Regions from separate parts of the Ovoidimarina sediminis genome, predicted to be linked through region 2. Evidence: riboswitches for the same ligand, from Rfam matches in the RefSeq annotation. Region 2 holds a riboswitch; the other holds the start of a gene.
The links. Region 2 has a riboswitch for glycine ahead of gcvT (glycine cleavage system aminomethyltransferase GcvT). Riboswitches for the same ligand answer to the same signal wherever they lie in the genome.
Positions count from the first base shown of each region.

Region 1: linked by a shared signal. The riboswitch ahead of RXV90_RS10035 (D-amino acid dehydrogenase) and the one ahead of gcvT (glycine cleavage system aminomethyltransferase GcvT) in region 2 are both predicted to bind glycine.

Region 1 is NZ_JAWHTE010000007.1:13,923-24,187, reverse strand. It holds gene RXV90_RS10075 (2Fe-2S iron-sulfur cluster-binding protein) at 1-475, shown strand, start outside; gene RXV90_RS10070 (NADH-quinone oxidoreductase subunit B family protein) at 468-1,037, shown strand; gene RXV90_RS10065 (Ni/Fe hydrogenase subunit alpha) at 1,065-2,507, shown strand; gene RXV90_RS10060 (hydrogenase maturation protease) at 2,507-2,956, shown strand; gene RXV90_RS10055 (DUF6544 family protein) at 2,953-3,789, shown strand; gene RXV90_RS10050 (bifunctional enoyl-CoA hydratase/phosphate acetyltransferase) at 3,845-5,239, shown strand; gene RXV90_RS10045 (universal stress protein) at 5,338-5,772, shown strand; gene RXV90_RS10040 (alanine/glycine:cation symporter family protein) at 5,795-7,339, shown strand; gene RXV90_RS10035 (D-amino acid dehydrogenase) at 7,403-8,650, opposite strand; glycine riboswitch at 8,779-8,866, opposite strand; gene RXV90_RS10030 (EAL domain-containing protein) at 8,952-10,265, opposite strand, start outside.
Region 2 is NZ_JAWHTE010000004.1:3,750-14,014, reverse strand. It holds gene RXV90_RS06210 (ABC1 kinase family protein) at 1-739, shown strand, start outside; tRNA gene RXV90_RS06205 (tRNA-Ala) at 799-874, opposite strand; gene RXV90_RS06200 (hypothetical protein) at 929-1,510, opposite strand; gene RXV90_RS06195 (asparaginase domain-containing protein) at 1,708-2,202, opposite strand; gene gcvP (aminomethyl-transferring glycine dehydrogenase) at 2,208-5,087, opposite strand; gene gcvH (glycine cleavage system protein GcvH) at 5,182-5,541, opposite strand; gene gcvT (glycine cleavage system aminomethyltransferase GcvT) at 5,561-6,685, opposite strand; glycine riboswitch at 6,833-6,925, opposite strand; gene RXV90_RS06175 (gamma-glutamylcyclotransferase family protein) at 6,973-7,581, shown strand; gene RXV90_RS06170 (MATE family efflux transporter) at 7,585-8,976, opposite strand; gene RXV90_RS06165 (hypothetical protein) at 9,038-9,412, opposite strand; gene gltX (glutamate--tRNA ligase) at 9,512-10,265, opposite strand, start outside.

The DNA of each region.
Region 1 (10,265 bases), on a different contig from region 2:
CAAGCTTCGCCGCGATCTTGTCGAGATGCTGTTTCACGAGGGCAACCACCTCTGCCCGATCTGCGAGGCCAGCGGCAATTGCGAGCTTCAGGCGATGGCCTACCGGCTCGACATGACCCATCCCACCAAGTTCCCGTATCTGGAGCCATGCCGCGCCGTCGATGCCTCGCACCCCGATATCGCGCTCGACACCAACCGCTGCATTTCCTGCGGCCGCTGCATCCGCGCCAGCCAGGATGTCGATGGCAAGGGCGTCTTCGGCTACGTGGGCCGCGGCATCCACCGTCGCCTTGCCGTGAACGGCGAAGATCTTTCCGACACCGATGCCGAGATCACCGATTTCGCGGTATCGGCCGAGGTTTGCCCGGTCGGCTGCATCATCCGCAAGGGCGTGGGCTTCGCCACCCCGATCGGCGAACGCGAGTTCGACAGGGGGCTGATCGGCAGCGATATCGAGAAGGCCCGTGATGAGTGAGATCCGCAAGGCCCGTGTCGCCACCGCCTCCCTCGCCGGCTGCTTCGGCTGCCACATGGCGATCCTCGATATGGACGAACGGCTCATCGATCTGATGTCTAAGGTCGAGATCGACCGCTCCCCCCTCACCGATTTCAAGACATTCACCCGCCGTTGCGACATCGGCATCATCGAAGGCGGCTGCTGCAACGAGGAAAACGTGCACGTCCTGCGCGAATTCCGCCGCAACTGCGACGTGCTGATCGCGCTCGGCCAGTGCGCGATCATGGGGGGCCTGCCCGCGATGCGGAACGCGATCATGCATTCCGACGCGCCGCTGCGCGAATGCCTGGAAGAGGCGTTCATCACCGGCCGTTACATCGAGAACAAGACCCACAACATCCCGAACGATCCGGCCCTGCCGCTTCTGCTCGACGAGGTCTATCCCTGTTCGGCGGTAGTGGAGATCGACTACAACATCCCCGGCTGCGCACCCTCGGGCGAGGTGATCCACGACACGCTGATCGCGCTTCTCGCCGGCCGGTTTCAGGGCTTCGAACGCGAAAGGATCCGGTTTGACTGAAATCCAGGCAATGACGGTCAGACGCCCATGAGCGAACCACGCCTCATCGAAATTTCGCCGGTCACCCGCGTCGAAGGTCATGGCAAGGTCACCATCCATCTCGACGCCGAAGGCCAGGTCGACGAGGCCCGTCTTCACATCGTCGAGTTCCGGGGCTTCGAACGGTTCATCCAGGGCCGGCTCCTCTGGGAGGTGCCGGTCATCGTCCAGCGGCTCTGCGGCATCTGCCCGGTCAGCCACCACCTTGCGGCCGCCAAGGCGATGGATGCCATCGTGGGGGTCGACGAACTTCCTCCCACCGCCGAGAAGATGCGCCGCCTGATGCATTATGGGCAGGTCATGCAAAGCCATGTCCTGCACTTCTTCCACCTCGCCTCCCCCGATCTTCTCTTCGGCTTCGGCGCCCCTGCCGAACGGCGCAACATCTTCGAGGTGCTGCGCGAGAAACCGGAACTCGGCCGCCGCGCCATCCTGATGCGCAAGTTCGGGCAGGACATCATCGAGGCCACGGCAGGCAAGAAAATCCACGGCACCGGCGCGGTGCCTGGTGGCATCAACCGCAACCTGCCGATTGAAACTCGCGATGCCTTTCTCGCGGTGATCGACGACATGGCGGCATGGGCGAACGACGCGCTGGCGCTCGCCCGCGACTACACGGTCGAGAACCGCGATGCCGTCCAACGCTTCGCCGCCTTCCCCTCGCATTACCTCTCGCTTGTCCGGCCCGGCGACGGCGCGCTCGATCTCTATGATGGAAACCTCCGGGCCCGCGGCTCCGACGGAAGCGACATCTTCGATCAGCTCGACTGCACCCGCTACCACGAGGTTCTGCTCGAGGATGTGCGCGCATGGTCCTACATGAAGTTCCCCTATATCCGCAGCCTCGGGCCCGAGGCGGGCTGGTACAGGGTCGGCCCGCTCGCCCGGATGATGACGGCAAGCGTCATCGACACCCCCCGCGCCGAAGCGGCCCGGCAAGAGCTTCTGGCGTCCAATGACGGCCAGACCCAGCACGCGATCCTCGCAAACCACTGGGCGCGGATGATCGAGGTCGTCCACTGCATCGAAAAGATCCGCGACCTCCTCCACGACCCCAACCTGCAGGGCACCGATCTCGTGGCAAAGGGCGAACGCCGCCAGTCGGGCATCGGCGTGATCGAGGCCCCGCGCGGCAATCTCATTCACCACTACGAGGTCGACGAGAACGATCAGGTCACCTACTGCAATCTGATCGTGTCGACCACGCACAACAACGAGGGCATGAATCGCGCGGTCAAGGACGTCGCCGTGCGCGCCCTGTCGGGCCAGCCTGAAATCACCGAGGGCATGCTGAACGAGGTCGAAGTCGCGATCCGCGCCTACGATCCCTGCCTGTCCTGCGCGACCCACGCGCTCGGGCAGATGCCGCTTCAGGTCGAACTGATCGGGCCGGACGGCGCGGTGCTCGATTGCAGGACAAAAGATCCGTGATGCTTCTGATCGCCTACGGCAATCCCGGCCGCGGCGATGACGGGCTCGGCCCGGAATTCGCGCGCCGCCTGTCAGAAAGCGGGCGCCAGGGGATCAAGATCGTCACCGATTTCCAGCTGAAACCGGAACACGCCGTCGCCATCGCCACGGCCTCCTCCGTCGTCTTCGTCGATGCGTCACTGACGGCCCCGCCCCCGTTTGCATTCGATCCGCTCGAACCGGAAGAACGGGGCGAGGTGAACAGCCACCGAATCGCGCCCGTCACCGTCCTCGCGCTTGCCCGGCTTCACTTCGGGGCCACCTGCCCGGCCTACCTGCTCGCCATAAGTGGCACCTGTTTCGAACATCTCCATGACGGGCTGAGCCCCGAGGCCCAGGCAAATCTCGCGAAAGCCGAGGCTTTCTTCCACACCTGGCGCGAAACGCAGCACCCCGTCTTGGCACAATGAGCGCACGGGCCATGGTCTTCTATCCGCTTGCCGTCCTTCTCGCCGCTCTCCTTGCTCTCCTCGCCTGGCGCTATGCCGATCACCGCGCCGATGCCGCGGCCTGGCTTCGCCTCGCGGACCTGGCACAACCCAATGGCGCCACCTTCGACCCTGCACAACTCGCGGGCCTGCCAGAACCGGCGCACCGTTATTTCACCTACACGATCGCTCCCGGCACCCCGATCCGCACAGCCGTCCGGATCGAGATGACGGGCACCCTCGGCCTCGGCACGAAGGATGCCCCGAAGTATCAGCCGATGAACGCAAGCCAGATCCTCTCCCCGCCCCATGGCCTTGTCTGGAAGGTCAGAACCGGCCCGCTCAGCGGATCGGACGGCGCCCTGCCCGACGGGTCGTGGACACGGTTCTGGCTTCTGAACCTCATCCCCGTCGTGCGCGCGCACGGCCCCGATCACCACCGCGCCGCATTCGGGCGCGTGATCGCCGAAGCCGCCTTCTGGTCACCTACGAGCCTTCTGCCAGGCGAGGGTGTCACCTGGTCGGAGGTCGACCCGGACACTGCCCGCGCCACCGTCACCCTCGGCGCCTTCTCGCAAGTCGTCGACATCACAGTCGACGCCTCCGGCGCGCCGAAAAGCGTCTTCATCCAGCGCTGGAGCAACGAGAACCCCGAAAGGACATTTCGCGAACAGCCTTTCGGCGGCACACCCTCGGAGTTTCGCGATTTCGGCGGATATCGCCTTCCAACCCGCGTCGAGGGCGGTAATCATTTCGGCACGCCCGCCTATTTTCCCTTCTTCAAGGCCCGGGTGACGGAGATCGGCGCGCCCTGACCGGCGCACCGCAGGAACAGGATCGGATCACCCCGCCGCGGGGCAGGAGCACGCGATGCGCTTCATCGAGAACATGACCTTCGAGGAGATCGAGATTGGCACCACCGCCGAGCTGACGACGACGCTCCGGCCCGGCGACATCGCCCGCCTCGCCACCATGTCGGGCGATGCGAACCCCGCCCATACCGACGTGGCCTATGAAAGTTCCGAAGATTTCCGGGGCTTCGTCACCCACGGCATCTGGGGCACGGCGCTGATCACCAGCCTTCTGGCCACCGAACTCCCGGGCCCCGGCGCGCGCTATGTCGGGCAGGCACTGTCCTTCGATCATCCCGTCGACGTGGGCGATACCGTCACCGTCCGTCTTCGCGTCGCCTCGAAAGATGAAAGCCGCGGCGCGCTCACCCTCGACTGCACCTGCACCAACCAGAACGGCCTCGTGGTCATTTCGGGCACCGTCGATGTCCTCGCGCCCAGCGAAAAGATCCGCCGCCCCCGCGCGGCACTCCCCGTCGAACGCACCCACCAGCCGGGCGTGCTGTTCCGGGAATGGATCGCCCGCACGGCAGGCCAGCCCGCGACACCCACCGCCGTCGTCCACCCCTGCGACGCACTTTCGCTGGGCGGAGCGATGGCTGCGGCGGCCGAAGGCATGATCGAGCCGATCCTCGTCGGCCCGGCGCAGAAGATCGAGGCCACGGCCGAAGCCGCCGGGCTCAGCCTCGACGGGGTCGAAATCATCGACGCTCCCCACAGTCACGCCGCCGCCGAGCAAGCCGTCGCACTGGTGCGCGAGGGCCGGGCGGGCATCCTGATGAAGGGCAAGCTTCACACCGACGAACTCATGGGGCCGGTTGTCGACCGCGATACAGGTCTCAGAACCGAGCGCCGGATGAGCCATGTCTTCGGCCTCGACGTCCCGCACTACCCCAAGCCGCTTTTCATCACCGATGCGGCGCTCAACATCTTTCCCGATCTCGATACCAAGCGCGACATCGTGCAGAACGCCATCGATCTCGCACATGCCCTGGGAATCGCACAGCCGAGGGTCGCCATCCTTTCCGCCGTCGAAACCGTCTATTCGAAAGTGCCCTCGACGATCGAAGCCGCGGCGCTCTGCAAGATGCTCGATCGCGGGCAGATCACCGGCGGCATCATCGACGGACCACTTGCATTCGACAACGCCGTGTCGAAATCCGCAGCACTTTCCAAGGGCATCGCGTCAGACGTGGCGGGAGAGGCCGATATCCTCGTCGTCCCCGATCTCGAAGCCGGCAACATGATCGCGAAACAGCTCGTCTACCTTGCCGGCGCGGATGCGGCGGGGATCGTCCTGGGTGCCCGTATCCCGATCGTTCTGACCAGCCGGGCAGACGGCATCTCGTCCCGCCTCGCCTCCGCCGCCATGGCCCAGCTTCTGACGCTTCACAGCACCGCGACGGCAGGCTGAACGCCCATTTTTGCGGCACGAGAATAATTTTTCCTCATGAGCCGATTTTGCGGCTACGCTCGGGGCACGAAAAAAACCTGAAAAGACAGGAGGGAAGAGTGTCACGAAAGATTGTAATCGGCTTCGACGACAGCGAGAGCGCCAGGTCGGCCCTCGACTTCGCCACCAATTTGGCGAAGTCCGACGGTTCCGAGCTGGTGATTGCGCATGTCCTCGAATGGTCACCCTATTCGTTCCTCACCCCTGAGGAACTCGAAGAACGGCACAAACGCCGTAAGGAAGAGCTGAACCGCGCAGAAACAGCCCTGATCGGGCCGATCGCGGAAAAGCTGCGCGCCGACGGCGTGAACGTCTCGACGGTCCTGCGCTACGGGCATATCGCCGAAACGCTGTGCGCCATCGTCGAAGAGGCGGGCGCCTCACAGATCGTCATCGGCCGGACGGGTCATTCGTCCCTGTCATCCCGGCTCTTCGGCTCGGTCGCCGGCAGCCTCGCGCAAGCCTCGCCCGTCGCCGTCACGATCGTTCCATGACCAACAGACAACAGGGACACACATGAAAAAGACAACTCAGGCGTCGGTTCTGGCGCCCCTTGCCATGGTTGCGGCGGCCTCGCCCGCCCTGGCGCAATCCATCGACGAACGCGTGAACGAGATTTTCGCAAGTTCCACCGGCTGGTTCGTCAACCTGATCTTCAGCCCGTTCCCCGGAACCAGCTTTCCCTGGATCGTGGCCTGGCTCGTCGTCGCGGCGACGGTCTTTACGGTCTATTTCGGTCTCATTCAGTTTCGTGCTTTTCCCCATTCCATCGCCCTTGTGCGGGGCGACTATTCCGACCCGAACGACGCCGGTGAAGTCAGCCATTTCCAGGCACTCGCCACCGCACTGTCTGGCACGGTCGGCCTTGGCAACATCGCGGGCGTCGCGGTGGCTGTCGGGATCGGCGGGCCGGGCGCGACCTTCTGGATGATCCTCGCGGGCCTCATGGGCATGGCGTCGAAATTCACCGAATGTACGCTCGGCGTGAAATACCGCAACGAATACGAGGACGGCACCGTCTCCGGCGGCCCGATGTACTATCTGACGAAGGGCTTTGACGAGCGCGGCATCCCGGCGGGGCGCATCCTCGCCGTCCTGTTCTCGATCTTCTGTATCCTCGGCGCTCTGGGCGGCGGCAACATGTTCCAGGCCAACCAGGCTCATGCCCAGATCACGAACGTCGTGGGCGAATACCCGGGCTGGATCACCGGCCTCGTGTTCGCGGGAATCGTCTTCGCGGTCATCGTGGGCGGCCTGAAATCCATCGCGCGGGTGACCGAGAAGGTCGTGCCGTTCATGGGGATCCTCTATGTCGTGACGGCCCTCATCATCATCCTGATGAACGCCGACAAGATCGGCTGGGCCTTTGGCCAGATCTTCGAGGGCGCCTTCACCGGGCTCGGGGTTGCCGGCGGCTTCGTCGGGGCGCTGATCCAGGGCTTCAAGCGGGCCGCCTTCTCGAACGAGGCGGGCGTCGGCTCTGCGGCGATCGCCCACTCGGCCGTCCGCACGAAGGAGCCGATCACGGAAGGCTTCGTCTCGCTTCTGGAGCCGTTCATCGACACCGTCGTGATCTGCACCATGACGGCGCTTGTGATCATCATCACCGGTCAGCTTGTTTCCGACCCGAACACCGGCATGTACCTCCTGAACGAGGGCGGCACGGCGATCCAGACGGTCGACGGCAATTCCGGCGTGGCGCTCACCTCCGCGGCCTTCTCCTCGGCCTTCGGGTGGTTCCAGTACGTGCTGGCGATCGCGGTGATCCTGTTCGCCTTCTCGACGATGATCAGCTGGTCCTACTACGGTCTCAAGGCCTGGACCTTCCTGTTCGGCGAGGGGCAGACCAAGGAAATCATCTTCAAGGTGATCTTCTGCATCTTCGTGGTCATCGGCGCCGCGGCCAACCTCGGCCCGGTCATCGACTTCTCCGATGCCGCGATCTTCGCCATGGCGGTCGTCAACATCATCGGCCTCTACTTCCTGATGCCGATCGTGAAGGCGGAACTGAACAGCTATCTCTCGCGCCTGAAATCCGGCGAGATCCGCAAGTACACCTGACGCGCCCCAGCGTCGATCAAGCAAGGAAGGGCCTCCCCGACAAGCGCGGGGAGGCCCAATTCGTCAGGCGGCCTGCGCCAGCGCCACCGGCTGCACCACCCCGGCGCTCAGGTCTTCGGCCACCGATCCGGCGACGATCCGCGCCGTCGCGGCCGACAGCGTCCAGCCCAGGTGCCCGTGGCCGGTGTTGTAGAACACACCCGGCGCCTGGCCCCGCCCGACCCGGGGCAGCATCGAGGGCATCATCGGCCTCAGGCCCGCCCAGGGCGTGACGTTCTCGGTCGAGATCCCCGGGAAGTGCCGTTCGCACCATTCCGTCAACGGCCGGATCCGGTCTGCCCGGATATCGCGGTTCGCACCGTTGAACTCGGCCGTCCCGGCGATCCGAAGCCGCGTGGCTCCGAACCGGCTCGCCACGATCTTCGCCCGGTCGTCGAGCAGGCTGATCCAGGGGGCAGCCGCCTGGCTTTCGGCATCCTCGAGATTCACGGTGATCGAATAGCCCTTCACCGGATAGATGTTCACCCGGTCGCCCAGCTGGCGCGCGAACTCCCGGCTGTGGATCCCCGCGCTGACAACGACGGCATCGAAGATCTGCGCATGGCCGCCCTCGGTGATCTGCACCTTGCCGCCCAGCGCCTCAAGCCGCTCCACCGTCGCGCCGAACCGCAGAACCGCACCGCGCCGCGCGCAGGCCCGGGCAAGGCCCATGGTGAACTTGTGAATGTCGCCCGAACTGTCCGACGGCGTCACGAACCCGCCGATCAGATCGCCCTGAAGCCGCGGTTCGATTTCGCGGATCTCGTCGACACTCACCTCGCGCCGGTCAAGCCCGCCCTCGCGCAGAAGCACGTTCACCGCCCGCGCATGGGCCAGATCCTTCTGCCGGTCATAGAAGTGCAGGATCCCGCGCCGCTCCAGATCGAAATCGATCCCTTCACGCTCGGCCATCTCGAACAGAACCGCCCGCGCCTGGATCGCCAGCCGCACCGTCTCCACGGTGTTGGCGCGGTAGTTCGGAATGTTCGAAAGGAATTCCGCCATCCAGCGCATCTTGTGCAGCGTCGGCGCGGGGTTGACGAGCAAAGGCGCATCCGCCTGAAGCATCCATTTCAGGCCCTTCAGAACGGTGCCCCACTGGGTCCAGACTTCGGCATTCGACGCCGAAAGCTGGCCTCCGTTGGCAAAACTCGTCTCCATCGCGGCATAGCGGTTCCGGTCGAACACCGTAACCTCGCAGCCCCGATCGAGAAGCTCATAGGCAGTGGTCAGGCCGGTGACACCGGCCCCGATGACAGCAACTTTGGGCATGGACGTACTCCTCGCACCTGCGGCCTTCGCCGCGCGCCCCCTCCGTGCGTGGAACCTGAGAGCTTCACCCGGTCAGACCGGGCTTTCTCCTACGGTGGGCCCGTTCCCGGGCCGCTTTCCGGAGTGTTTCAACCATGCCGGTCCTTGGACCTGAGAGTTTCCGGGGCGGTTGCTCCTTCGGCGGCGGGTTCCCCCACCTTCTCCCGGCACAGTCATCACTGACGCGCGCCATAGGGGATCGCCCTGAGTCGATCAACAGAAATCTGCGGCGCGTGTGCACGCCACGCACCGCACGGCGCAGCTACGCAACGCGCCTCGCGAAGAACGGGTGCCCCAGCAAATCCCCGAGAGGCGCGGGCGGCGAGAAGAAGTGCCCCTGCAACCGGTCGCATTTCAGATCCTTCAGGATCTCGACATGCTCGACCGTTTCCACGCCTTCCGCGGTCACCCCGATCCCCAGCGTCAGACAGATGCCGATAATGGATTTCACCAGCAAGCGCGCATCCTCCGAGCCGACGATCGGGCCGACAAGCTGACGATCGATCTTCATCCGGTCAGGCGATACCCGGCGCAACGCCACGAGAGAGGCGTTTCCACTGCCGAAATCGTCCATCTCGAACCGGATTCCAAGCTCTCGCATCGCGTCGATCTGCAACATGAGGGCGTTGCCTTCCCGTTCGAAGAATATGCTCTCCAGCAGCTCGAAGTTCACCTGCCCGGGATACGTTCCCACGCATTCGCCGATTGCCGCCGGCGCTTCCATCGTCAGCCGCTTGCCACTGACGTTGAACGATAATTCCGGCGGCTCAGGCCAGTAGCTGAACGCGGCAGAACATTCGCGAACGGCGGTTTCAAGGATTTGCTTGTCGATCATCTGCAGGATGCCAAGCTCGTCGGCAACCGGGATGAAGCTGTCGGGCGTCAAGAGGCCCCTTTCCGCGTGACGCCAGCGTGCGAGCGCCTCAAGGGCCACGACCTGCCCGGTCAGCGCATCCACCTGCGGCTGGTAGAACGGAATGATATCCTGCCGCTCCACGGCGCGGATCAGGTCATCCTCCAGCCTCTTGGTCTCGCGCAGCCGCTCCAGATCGGCATGCTCGAAATGCCGGACCCTCGCGCGACCATCCCGCTTCGCCATGTAAAGCGCGATATCAGAGTTCGTCAGAAGGTCGTCGACCGTCACCTCCGGCGTCCTCGCGAGGCCGACGCTGACACCGAAGCGGCATTCCTTGCCCTCGAAAGTGACCGGCGCGGTCAGACCCGCTATCAGGTCGTCCGCCAGATCCTCCGGTCTCCGGCTCTCCGGCTCGGCCTGCATCAGCACGAAGAATTCATCGCCGCCTATGCGCGCCGCGATATCCCGCGGTCCGATCATCGTCTTCAGCCGCTTCGCAACCTCGCGCAGAACGAGGTCGCCCGCGGCATGGCCCATCGTGTCGTTGATCTGCTTGAACCGGTCGAGATCGATGTGAAGCGCGGCCAGTTCGCCCCCGGTGTTCCGGCGCTCATCGCGCAACCGCTCCAACTCCTTCGCCAGGTAGTGACGGTTGCCAAGCCCGGTTAACTCGTCGATCAGCGCCTTGCGGGAAATGTCCTGATACGCCCGCTCGAGCCG
Region 2 (10,265 bases):
CCCCATGCTCGAAGAGGCCCGCCGCCAGCTTCGCGACGAAGCGGATTACGAGCGCGAGGCGCGGGAACTAGGCCGCTATGCCGGGTTCGTGGCCGGTTGGCCGAGTCTCTGCATGCCAGAGGTGCATGCCGACCTTTCGACGCGCGACGTCCTAACCATGAGTTACGTGTCTGGGGGCCCAGTCGAGGATCTCGCCGACCATCCCGACCGTGACGAGGTGGCCGCACGGATCGTGGCCCTTCTGGTCGCGGAGATCTTTGAGTTTGGCGCGAGCCAGACTGATCCCAATTTCGCGAATTACCGCTACGATCCGGAAGCGGACTGCCTTGTTCTCCTCGATTTCGGCGCCGTGCGCGATCTTCCCGAAACCCTGATAACGGAGGCCCAAGCGCTCCTTCGCCGCGGCCTTGCGGATGACCGTGAGGGTGCGGCACAGGTGCTTGCCCGTGTTGGCGCATGGGGCGTAGACACTGCGCCGCACCACCGCGCAATCATCCTCGATATGGTGATGACTGTCTTTGACGCAATCCGTGAGGACCGCCCAGTCGACTTCGGCGATCCTGCCCTCCGCCGCAGATTGCACGACCTGGGGATGGGGCTTGGGGCGGACGGCACCTTCATCCACGTTCCGCCCATCGACGCCCTGTTCCTGCAGCGGAAGATTGCCGGAACCTACCTGCTGCTCAACCGGCTCGGCGCAAGCGTGAACGTCCGTGCCGCACTGGAGCCCTATCTCTAAGGGAATGACCACGCCAAGCACGCCGCATTGCCGCGATCTTTGCGAAGTTGGCGGGGATTTGGTGGAGCCGATCGGGATCGAACCGACGACCTCGTCATTGCGAACGACGCGCTCTCCCAACTGAGCTACGGCCCCATCGCGCGCGGTTTTGGTGCAACCGCCGCATGAAGTCAATAGAGCGTGCGCGGCTCACGGGGAGAGGCTTGCCCCGAGGAATACGGCGGCCGGAACCGGAGCGACTGCAATCGCCACGGTCAGTGCGAATTGGGGGACGGTGATGGTGCGGCTGAGCCCCGCAGCGAAGGCGATTCCACCACCACCGCCAAGGACGGCATTGCCAGGCAGGTTCAGAAGCAACGCGACCGCGCAGCACCGGTGACGCAACAGACTGCGCGCAATCGGATGTGCCGATCCGTCGAAATCCGGCACCCGTGGCACATCGCTGGGCGAGATTGTCACCCATGCCGCCCAAAGCGCGTCCAGCGGCACCAGCCGACCGAGGGAATAGGCCAGAAGAAGTGCGGTGACAGTTGCAATGTAAACATATCCGGCGGCGTCCGCCCCAAGTGTCACAAGAAGAAGTAACCCGATCTCCGCGCCCGGAACGAAAGGCGTCGTCATCAGCAAAACATAGGCCAAAAGGAGCCCCCAGAAGAACGGGGAATGGACTATTTCATTGGCCAGGCGGCTCCGCACATCCAGAAGGCCGGACGCAGCCTCCACCCCCAGGTGACCGGCAAGCAAAAGCCCGCCAAGCAAGGCGAAGAGCATGCAGATGACCACTCCTTTACGCCATGGACCAGGCCGCGCTCGGGCGGTTAAGGAGCTAGGATTGGCCAATCGTTCCACAGTGCAGAGCCTCATTTCGCAAACCTCAATGCGGCTATCAGCAGCAACGCAGTTCGCAAGGATTGTAATGAAGGGCTTCTGGATCGTACCACTTGCCTCAACCGCCCAGGCTTCGCCCCCTACAGGTCGAACCGCCCCTGTTCAACGTTCTTGTCGAGCCGCGCTGCCGGAAACACCCGTCCGTTCATGACACCCCACACCCCCGCCGGTGCGATCTGGGCCGCCGCGATCGCCCCGCCGAGGTTGAACTCGCCATCCGAGGCGTAAAGCGAAAATGGCCGCATCGCGCCTGTCAGCACGACGGTTTTGCCCGGCTGGCGCGCCTCAATAAAGCGCGCAGTCTCACCCATCGTGCCCGTGCCATGGGTGATGACCACCGCCTCCTCCGGCGCTCGTTTCACGGCATCAGCGATCGCTTCCCGGTCGCCCGTCTCGAAGTAGAGGCTGTCTTTCAGCATCAAGAGCTCGACCACCGGAAAATGACAGCGCCCGATCCTCAGCATTTCGGGAATATGCGTCGCCCCGTCCGGAGAAAAGGATAGCCCCTCGCTCCGCGGGTCGTGGACCTTGTCGATTGTGCCACCTGTAATGAGGATCCTCAGCGATCGCTCCAACGTCCTCACTCCGCCGCGTCGAGATAATCTTCCAGTGGCGGGCATGTGCAGACAAGGTGCCGGTCGCCATAGACATTGTCGACCCGGTTTACTGGCGGCCAATACTTGTCGACGCGGAACGCGCCAACTGGATAACAGCCGTCTTCCCGCGAGTAGGGACGGTCCCACTCTCCTACCAGATCCTCGACCGTGTGCGGCGCGCGCTTGAGTGGGTTGTTCTCGGGATCGATCTTGCCCTCCTCGATCGCCCGGATCTCCTCGCGGATCGCAAGCATCGCGTCGCAGAAACGGTCAAGTTCGGCCTTCGTTTCGCTTTCTGTCGGCTCCACCATCAGCGTACCCGCGACGGGCCAACTCATGGTCGGCGCATGAAAGCCGTTGTCGATTAGTCGCTTGGCAATATCGTCGACCGTCACACCTGCGCTTTCTGCGAAGGGCCGAGTGTCGATGATGCACTCATGGGCGCAGCGCCCGTGCGCCCCAATGAAGAGGATATCATAGGCGCCCTCTAGCCGCTTCGCGATGTAATTGGCATTGAGGATCGCAACCTTGGTGGCCTGGGTCAGCCCGCTGCCCCCCATCATCAGAATATAGGCCCAGGAGATCGGCAGGATCGAAGCCGACCCGAAGGGTGCGCCACTGACTGGTCCTTCACGCCCGCCGGTCGCTTCGTAAACTGACTGGCCGCCGGTTTCGGGATGACCGGGCAGGAAGGGTTTCAGGTGCGCCTTAACACCAATCGGACCCATGCCGGGGCCTCCACCGCCGTGGGGGATGCAGAATGTCTTGTGGAGATTCAGGTGGCTCACGTCCGATCCGATTTCTCCAGGCTTCACAAGCCCGACGAGCGCGTTGAGGTTTGCCCCATCCATGTAGACCTGCCCGCCATAGCGATGCGTGATGTCGCAGACCTCGCGCACGGTTTCCTCAAAAACTCCGTGGGTCGAGGGATATGTGATCATACAGGCGGCAAGTTTGTCGCCCGCCTCCGCCGCCTTCTGGCGAAAATCATTGAGGTCGATATCGCCGTTTTCAGCGGATTTGACGACGATCACCTCCATGCCCGCCATCTGGGCTGACGCCGGGTTGGTTCCATGGGCCGAAACGGGAATCAGGCAGATCCGGCGGTGTGCTTCGCCACGCGCTTTGTGATAAGCGGCAATGGTCAGAAGGCCGGCGTATTCACCCTGCGCGCCCGAATTTGGCTGCATCGACATTGCGTCATATCCGGTAATCTCGCACAGCTTCGCTGACAGATCCTCGATCATCTCGTGATAGCCTTGAACCTGATCCGCCGGTGCGAAAGGGTGAAGGTTCGCGAAATCGGGCCAGGTGATCGCCATCATTTCGGCCGCGGAATTGAGCTTCATCGTGCACGACCCGAGCGGAATCATTGCGCGGTCGAGGGCGAGGTCGCGATCGGCAAGGCGGCGCATGTAGCGCATCATCTCGGTTTCAGCGCGGTTATGGTGGAAGGTCGGATGGGTCAGATACTCCGTCTCGCGCACCAGCGCCTCGGGAACACGGTGATAATCCGCGGGGAAATCGTCGCGGCTGAAATCCAGCCCAAAGGCACGCCAGACGCCTTCAAGCACCGCAGGGCGTACGGTTTCGTCCACAGTGATGCCGATCTTCGTCTCACCCACTTTGCGGAAATTTATGCGCTCGCGGCGGCCCGCCTCGAGGATGACGCCCTGAAGCGCGCCGACCTCGACGGTGAACGTGTCGAAGAAATACTCAGGCTCGATCCTGTATCCTCCAGCTTCGAGCCCCCGGGCCAGCCGATCGGTTTTCCGATGGATCCGCTGGGCAATCGCCTTCAGCCCTTTGGGGCCGTGGAACACGGCATAGAACGAGGCCATGACGGCCAGAAGCGCCTGCGCGGTGCAGACGTTCGATGTCGCCTTTTCGCGGCGGATATGCTGTTCGCGCGTCTGAAGCGACAGGCGATAGGCCTTGTTCCCGCGCGCATCGACGCTGACCCCAACCAGCCTGCCCGGCAGCGCGCGCTTGTAGGCGTCGCGACATGCCATGTAGGCGGCGTGCGGGCCACCGAAGCCCAGCGGCACGCCAAAGCGCTGGGTCGAGCCCACGGCGATATCAGCCCCCATCGCGCCCGGTTCCTTGAGAAGCGTCAGCATCAGAGGATCGGCTACCACGATGCCCAGCGCCTTCGCGTCATGGAGCTTTGCGATATGCGGCGTGAAATCCGTGAGATGCCCGTAGGTCCCTGGATACTGGAAGATCGCGCCGAACACCGCTTCCGGTTCGAGGTCGTCGGGCGCCCCCACGATCACCTCAATCCCGAGCGGCTCGGCCCGCGTCTTCATCACGGCGATGTTCTGAGGGTGGCAATTCTCATCGACGAAGAAGGCGCCCGCCTTCGATTTCGCAACGCGCTGCGCCATGGTCATCGCTTCTGCCGCCGCCGTCGCCTCGTCGAGAAGCGAGGCATTTGCGATCTCTAGGCCTGTGAGATCCGAAACCATCGTCTGGTAGTTCAGAAGCGCCTCGAGCCGACCCTGGCTGATCTCGGGCTGATAGGGTGTGTAAGCGGTATACCAGGCTGGGTTCTCGAGGATATTGCGCTGGATCGCAGGCGGCGTGACGGTGCCGTGATAGCCCTGCCCGATCATCGTAGTGAAGATCGTGTTCTTCTGCGCCACCTGTCGCATGTGCCAAAGAAGCTCGCGCTCCGATTTCGGCTTGCCGAAATCAAGCGGAGTCGACTGGCGGATATCCTGCGGCACCGTCTGGTCGATCAGCTGATCGAGGCTTTCCACGCCGAGGGCCGCGAACATATCGGCCATCTCCTCGGGAGACGGGCCGATATGGCGACGGTTGGCGAAATCATAGGGAAGGTATTCGGTCGGTTCGAAGGCCACTTTGGATCACTCCTCGCATGCCGTGCCGGACAGGCGCCGGCCATTCTTGATCTTGGCAAAAATAACTCCGCCGGAGGCGATTGACCGGCCCCGCCTAGTCGATCATGGCCTTGTAGGCGGCTTCGTCCATGTAGTCGTCCATCTGCGACGGGTCGTCAGCCTTCATCTTGAAAAACCAAGCATCTCCCATCGGATCCTCGTTGACGAGGCCGGGATTGTCGGCAAGCGCGTCGTTCACCTCAACGATTTCGCCATCGAGCGGGGCGAGGATGTCGGAGGCCGCCTTTACGCTTTCGATCACCACGACCTCGTCATCCTTCGACACCGTCGTGCCTGCCTCCGGCAGCTCGACAAAAACGACGTCGCCAAGCTGGGTGGAGGCATGTTCGGTGATGCCGACAACCACAACGTCGCCCTCGACGCGCAACCATTCATGCTCTTCTGTAAACTTCATGGGTATCCCTTCCCTATTTCTATCTCTTGAAACCGGCCTGCACGAAGGGCAGGTCCGCCACGCGTACCGGCAGGCGCTTGCCGCGCACTTCGCCGTCCAGCGTCGTGCCTGTGGCCGCATGGCCTGACGCGACGTATCCCATCGATACCGGCGCGCCGACCGTGGGCCCGAACGCGCCCGATGTCACCTCGCCAACTTCCTCATCTCCGACGAGAATTTTCGTGCCGGCCCGCATCGGGGCGCGGCCTTCGGGGGCCAGACCGACGCGAAGGCGCTGGGTTCCCTCGGCCATCTCCCGCAAAATGCGCTCGGAGCCGGGAAATCCGCCTTCGCGCATTCCGCCTACCCTCCGGGCTTTGCCGATCGACCAGGTAAGCGCCGCTTCGACAGGAGACGTCGTTTCGTCGATATCAGTGCCGTAAAGGCATAGTCCGGCCTCGAGCCGGAGCGAATCCCGCGCCCCAAGACCGATCGACATTACGCACGTGTCCTCAAGAAGTGCCCGCGCGAACCTCTCCGCTTCGGACGCGGGCACGGAAATCTCGTAACCATCTTCGCCGGTATAGCCCGAGCGCGAGATCCAGAGTTCCCCGAACGCCGATGACACCACTGTCACGTCCATGAACCTCATGTCCGCCGCTTCCGCCACATGAGCCGCAAGCACGGCCTGTGCCGCCGGCCCCTGGAGTGCCAGAAGCGCCCTATCACCAACCGGCTCAACAGTGACGCCCTTGCCCGTCATTCCGTCTTGCAGATGCGCGATGTCATGATCCGCCCGCGCCGCATTGACCACGAGAAACAAATGATCGCCGCGGTTGGCGACCATCAGGTCGTCGAGTATGCCGCCCTCGGCACTGGTGAAAAGTGCGTAGCGCTGGCGGCCCGCTCCGAGCCCGAGGATATCTGCCGGAACCAGGGCCTCCAACGCCCGTGCTGCATCTGCCGCATCACCGCTGTCCGGCCGCAGAATGACCTGCCCCATATGGCTTACGTCAAAAAGCCCTGCCGCCTCGCGGGTATGCTGATGCTCCTTCATCACCCCGGCGGCAAACTGGACGGGCATTTCCCAGCCCGCAAAGGGCACGAAGCGCGCCTCCAGACTGGCATGAAGGCCGTAAAGTGGCGTGCGTCTGAGATCTGACACGAGCCTTCCTCCCTCTTCCCCGGAGGCCTGGCCGCCGGGCATCTTTCTGGGTGCGCGGTCTGCGCATCCTCGATGCCCCCTCTGTCCTTTCGCCTGAGATCGCTATCCCTTCGGCGGACGCGACATGCGCCACTCTCCAGAGTCTTGTCCGATCAGGCGGTCCTTCGGCCTGAGAGATTACCGGGGCGGTTGCTCCTTCGGCACCGGACGCTTCGGCCCGGATTCTCCCGCATGATCGTTACCACCGTTAGCATACCGTGGGATTCCGGCAAGGGGGAGATTTGGGCTTGAGGCGACGCAGCCAGATCGGGCATGGGATTGGCATGCACGACCCATGGTTTTTCGGATACGGCTCTCTCGTGAACCGCGCCACGCATGCCCATGAGGATGCTCACAAGGCAACTCTCACGGGCTGGCGGCGAGTCTGGCGGCACACCGCGCTGAGGCCCGTGGCCTTCCTGACCGCTGTCGAAGTCGACGGCGGCGAAATCGACGGGCTGATCGCGCGGGTGCCGGGCGCCGACTGGCGCGACCTCGACGAGCGCGAGCGCGCCTACGACCGCGTGCAAGCCGCCCTGGTCACACATTCGGGTCCGCGCAAACTGGCGGTCGAGGTCTACACGATCCCGCATGGCAAACACGGCGCACCTGATCGCGCGCATCCCGTGCTGCTCAGCTATATCGACGTGGTCGTGCAAGGGTTCCTCAACGAATACGGGATCGACGGTGTCGCGCGCTTCTTTGACACAACCGACGGCTGGGACGCGCCGATCGCCTTCGACCGACCCGATCCGATCTACAGCCGACACCGCGTGCTTTCCCGAAAGGAACGCGCCCTAGTGGATCAGCACCTAGACGAGGTGGGTGCGCGCTACGTGGAACCCCCGAAATTCTAACTGTCACCGCCGGTGATAGAGCATCTGGAAGAGGCGGCTTTGACGGAAGAAAGGTTCGCGCGGATCCGGCTTTGCCATACCGGACCGGATCACTCGGTTGGCGAGCCAAAGCGCGGCAAGCCCGAAGAAGACGCCCCCGGCCGCCTGACCGATCTGGACGCCGGGCGCACCGAGCCACGCTGCGAAGATCATCACAAGGGGGATCGTTCCCAACGTGTGCCGTCCCCAGTTGATCCAGGTCGATTGGAATGGGTGGCCGAGGTTGTTGAAGGCTGCGTTCGAGACGAAGATCATCCCGTTGAAGAAAAAGGCGAGTGCGAGCGGTCCGCAGAACAGGAAGACAAGCTCGCGCGTGATCCCCTGGGCGTCGAAGAGCGCAGCTATGGGCTCACGAAGAAGAAACAGGATCAGTGAATTCAGCAGGGTGATCCCGGCAGTGAAAAGAAGTGCGTCGCGATAGGCCCGCGCCACTCTGTCAGTCTTCCCGGCCCCGGAATTCTGCCCGATGATCGGCCCCACTGCACCGGACAGCGCGAAGAGCACTCCGAACGCCAGAGGTGTCATCCGCCCCACGATTGCCATGCCCGCCACCGCGGCCTCCCCGAACTCGGCCATCGCACGCGTCACATAGGCCTGCCCCACGGGAGTGGCGAGCTGTGTCAGGATCGCAGGAAAGGCGATCATCAGGATCGGCCGAAAATCTTTGGCAAGCGCCTCCGGCGTCGGCCGCGTCAACCCGCCATGCTCGCGCAAGATTGGCAAGAAGGCTGACACTGCGATCCCGACCCGTGCCGCCACACTGGCCCAGGCTGCGCCTGCAAGCTCCATGTCTAGGCCAAAGATCAGGATCGGGTCGAGTACCGCGTTGATCACCCCACCGGTGATGGTGACCAGCATTGCCTTCCGCGCCGCACCGTGAGCCCTCAGGATCGCACCGCCGACCATTCCAACGACAAGGAGAGGAAGGCTCGGGATGATGATCGAAAGGTAGAGAACCGCCAGATCGAGGGTGAGGCCACTTGCCCCCACGAGGCTGGCCAGAGGACGCAGGTTTATCCACACGGCGCCGGCGAACAGCGCGCCGAAGAAGATGCTGTAGACCAGCGCCGTCGTCGCTCTCCGCCGAGCAAGCAACGCATCGCCGGAGCCAAGTGCCCGCGCCACAAGCGCACCCGAAGCGATCGCCATGCCGATCCCGAAGCTCGAGGTGAAGAACAGGATCGCCCCGGCATAACCGATCGCCGCCGCAAGCTCGGCCTTCCCCAGCATTGCGATGAAGATCATGTCGATGAAATCCACCGCGAAAATCGCCATCAGCCCCAGAGAGGAGGTAAGCGACATCACGGTAATGTGCCGAAAGAGGTTGCCCTCGAGAAACCGGGCCTGCTTCGCCATGCCGGGAGGTTAGGGAAAACCCCACCCCGTACAAGAGGCGTAAGAACGCCTCAGGACCGCTTCAGCAAAGCGGATTCCATCTGCAGTACCACTTTTCCGCCTCTTCCGCGGCCTCTTCGGCCTTGGGCGCGTCGGAGCCGAAGCCGAACAATCCGCGGCTCGTTTCCTCTTCCACGGGAGCGCGGTTGAATGGCCAGAAATCGAAGGTGTCGGAGAACCATCCGGTGATGCTGTCGATGACGAAAGTCACGACTACGAGCGCTATCAGGGCCAGGAGAATGTAGAACAGAATACGTCCAAAGGATCGCCCGCCCTCGCCCGCGGCATTGAACATAAACAGCTTGGCGGAGCGGCTCACCACCTCGCTCCACGGCCTCTTCGACACGCAGTCGTCCGACTGGTCGGCCCTCGCGTTTTCCGGAATGTGGTCGGCCATCTGCTGCTCCGCTTTCGCCTCACCCACCTGTTTCTACAGGCAAATGCGGCATAATTTTAGCCGTCCGATATCGATGCGAGGTTTCCTGTGTCAGGAATGTCAGACCTTTGGAGGGCTTTGCAGAAGCGGCATCACATCCGCCATCTCCGGCCCACGCGTCCGCCCGGTGATCGCGTGACGAAGCGGCATGAACAGCGATTTGCCCTTGCGCCCGGTCGCCTCCTTCACCGCTGTCGTCCACGTGCCCCACGTCTCCGAGTCATAGGGATAGGGCGGCAGAAGCGCCAAGGCCTCGGCCACAAAGCCGCGATCCTCCTCGGCGATGACCGGCGTCGCTCCGTCCCGAAATACGGACCACCAATCGGCAATCTCTGCCCGCGTTCCTACATTCTCGCGCACGACCTCCCAGAAGCGCGGCGCGATGTCGTCGGGTACGCCGTGGGCGCGAATCTCATCGGCCACCAAGTCATAGGGCATTGCGGCGATGACCCGCGCGGTCATCGGCGACAGATCAGCCACGTCGAACTTCGTGGGCGCGGCGCCGAAGCGGCCGACATCGAACCCCTCGATCAGATCTTCGGGCGCCGCTCGCAATTCGACCGGGTCTGCCGAGCCGAGCCGCGCCATGAGCGACAGGATGGCCATCGGCTCGATCCCCTGGGCGCGAAGATCGCGCAACGACAGGGTGCCCAGGCGCTTCGACAGCGCCTCTCCCTGCGGGCCGGTCAGGAGGGAATGGTGCGCGAATGCTGGCGGGGTCCCGCCGAGGGCGGCCATAATCTGAATTTGAGTAGCGGTGTTCGTCACGTGATCCGATCCGCGGACCACGTCGGTGATCCCCATTTCAAGATCG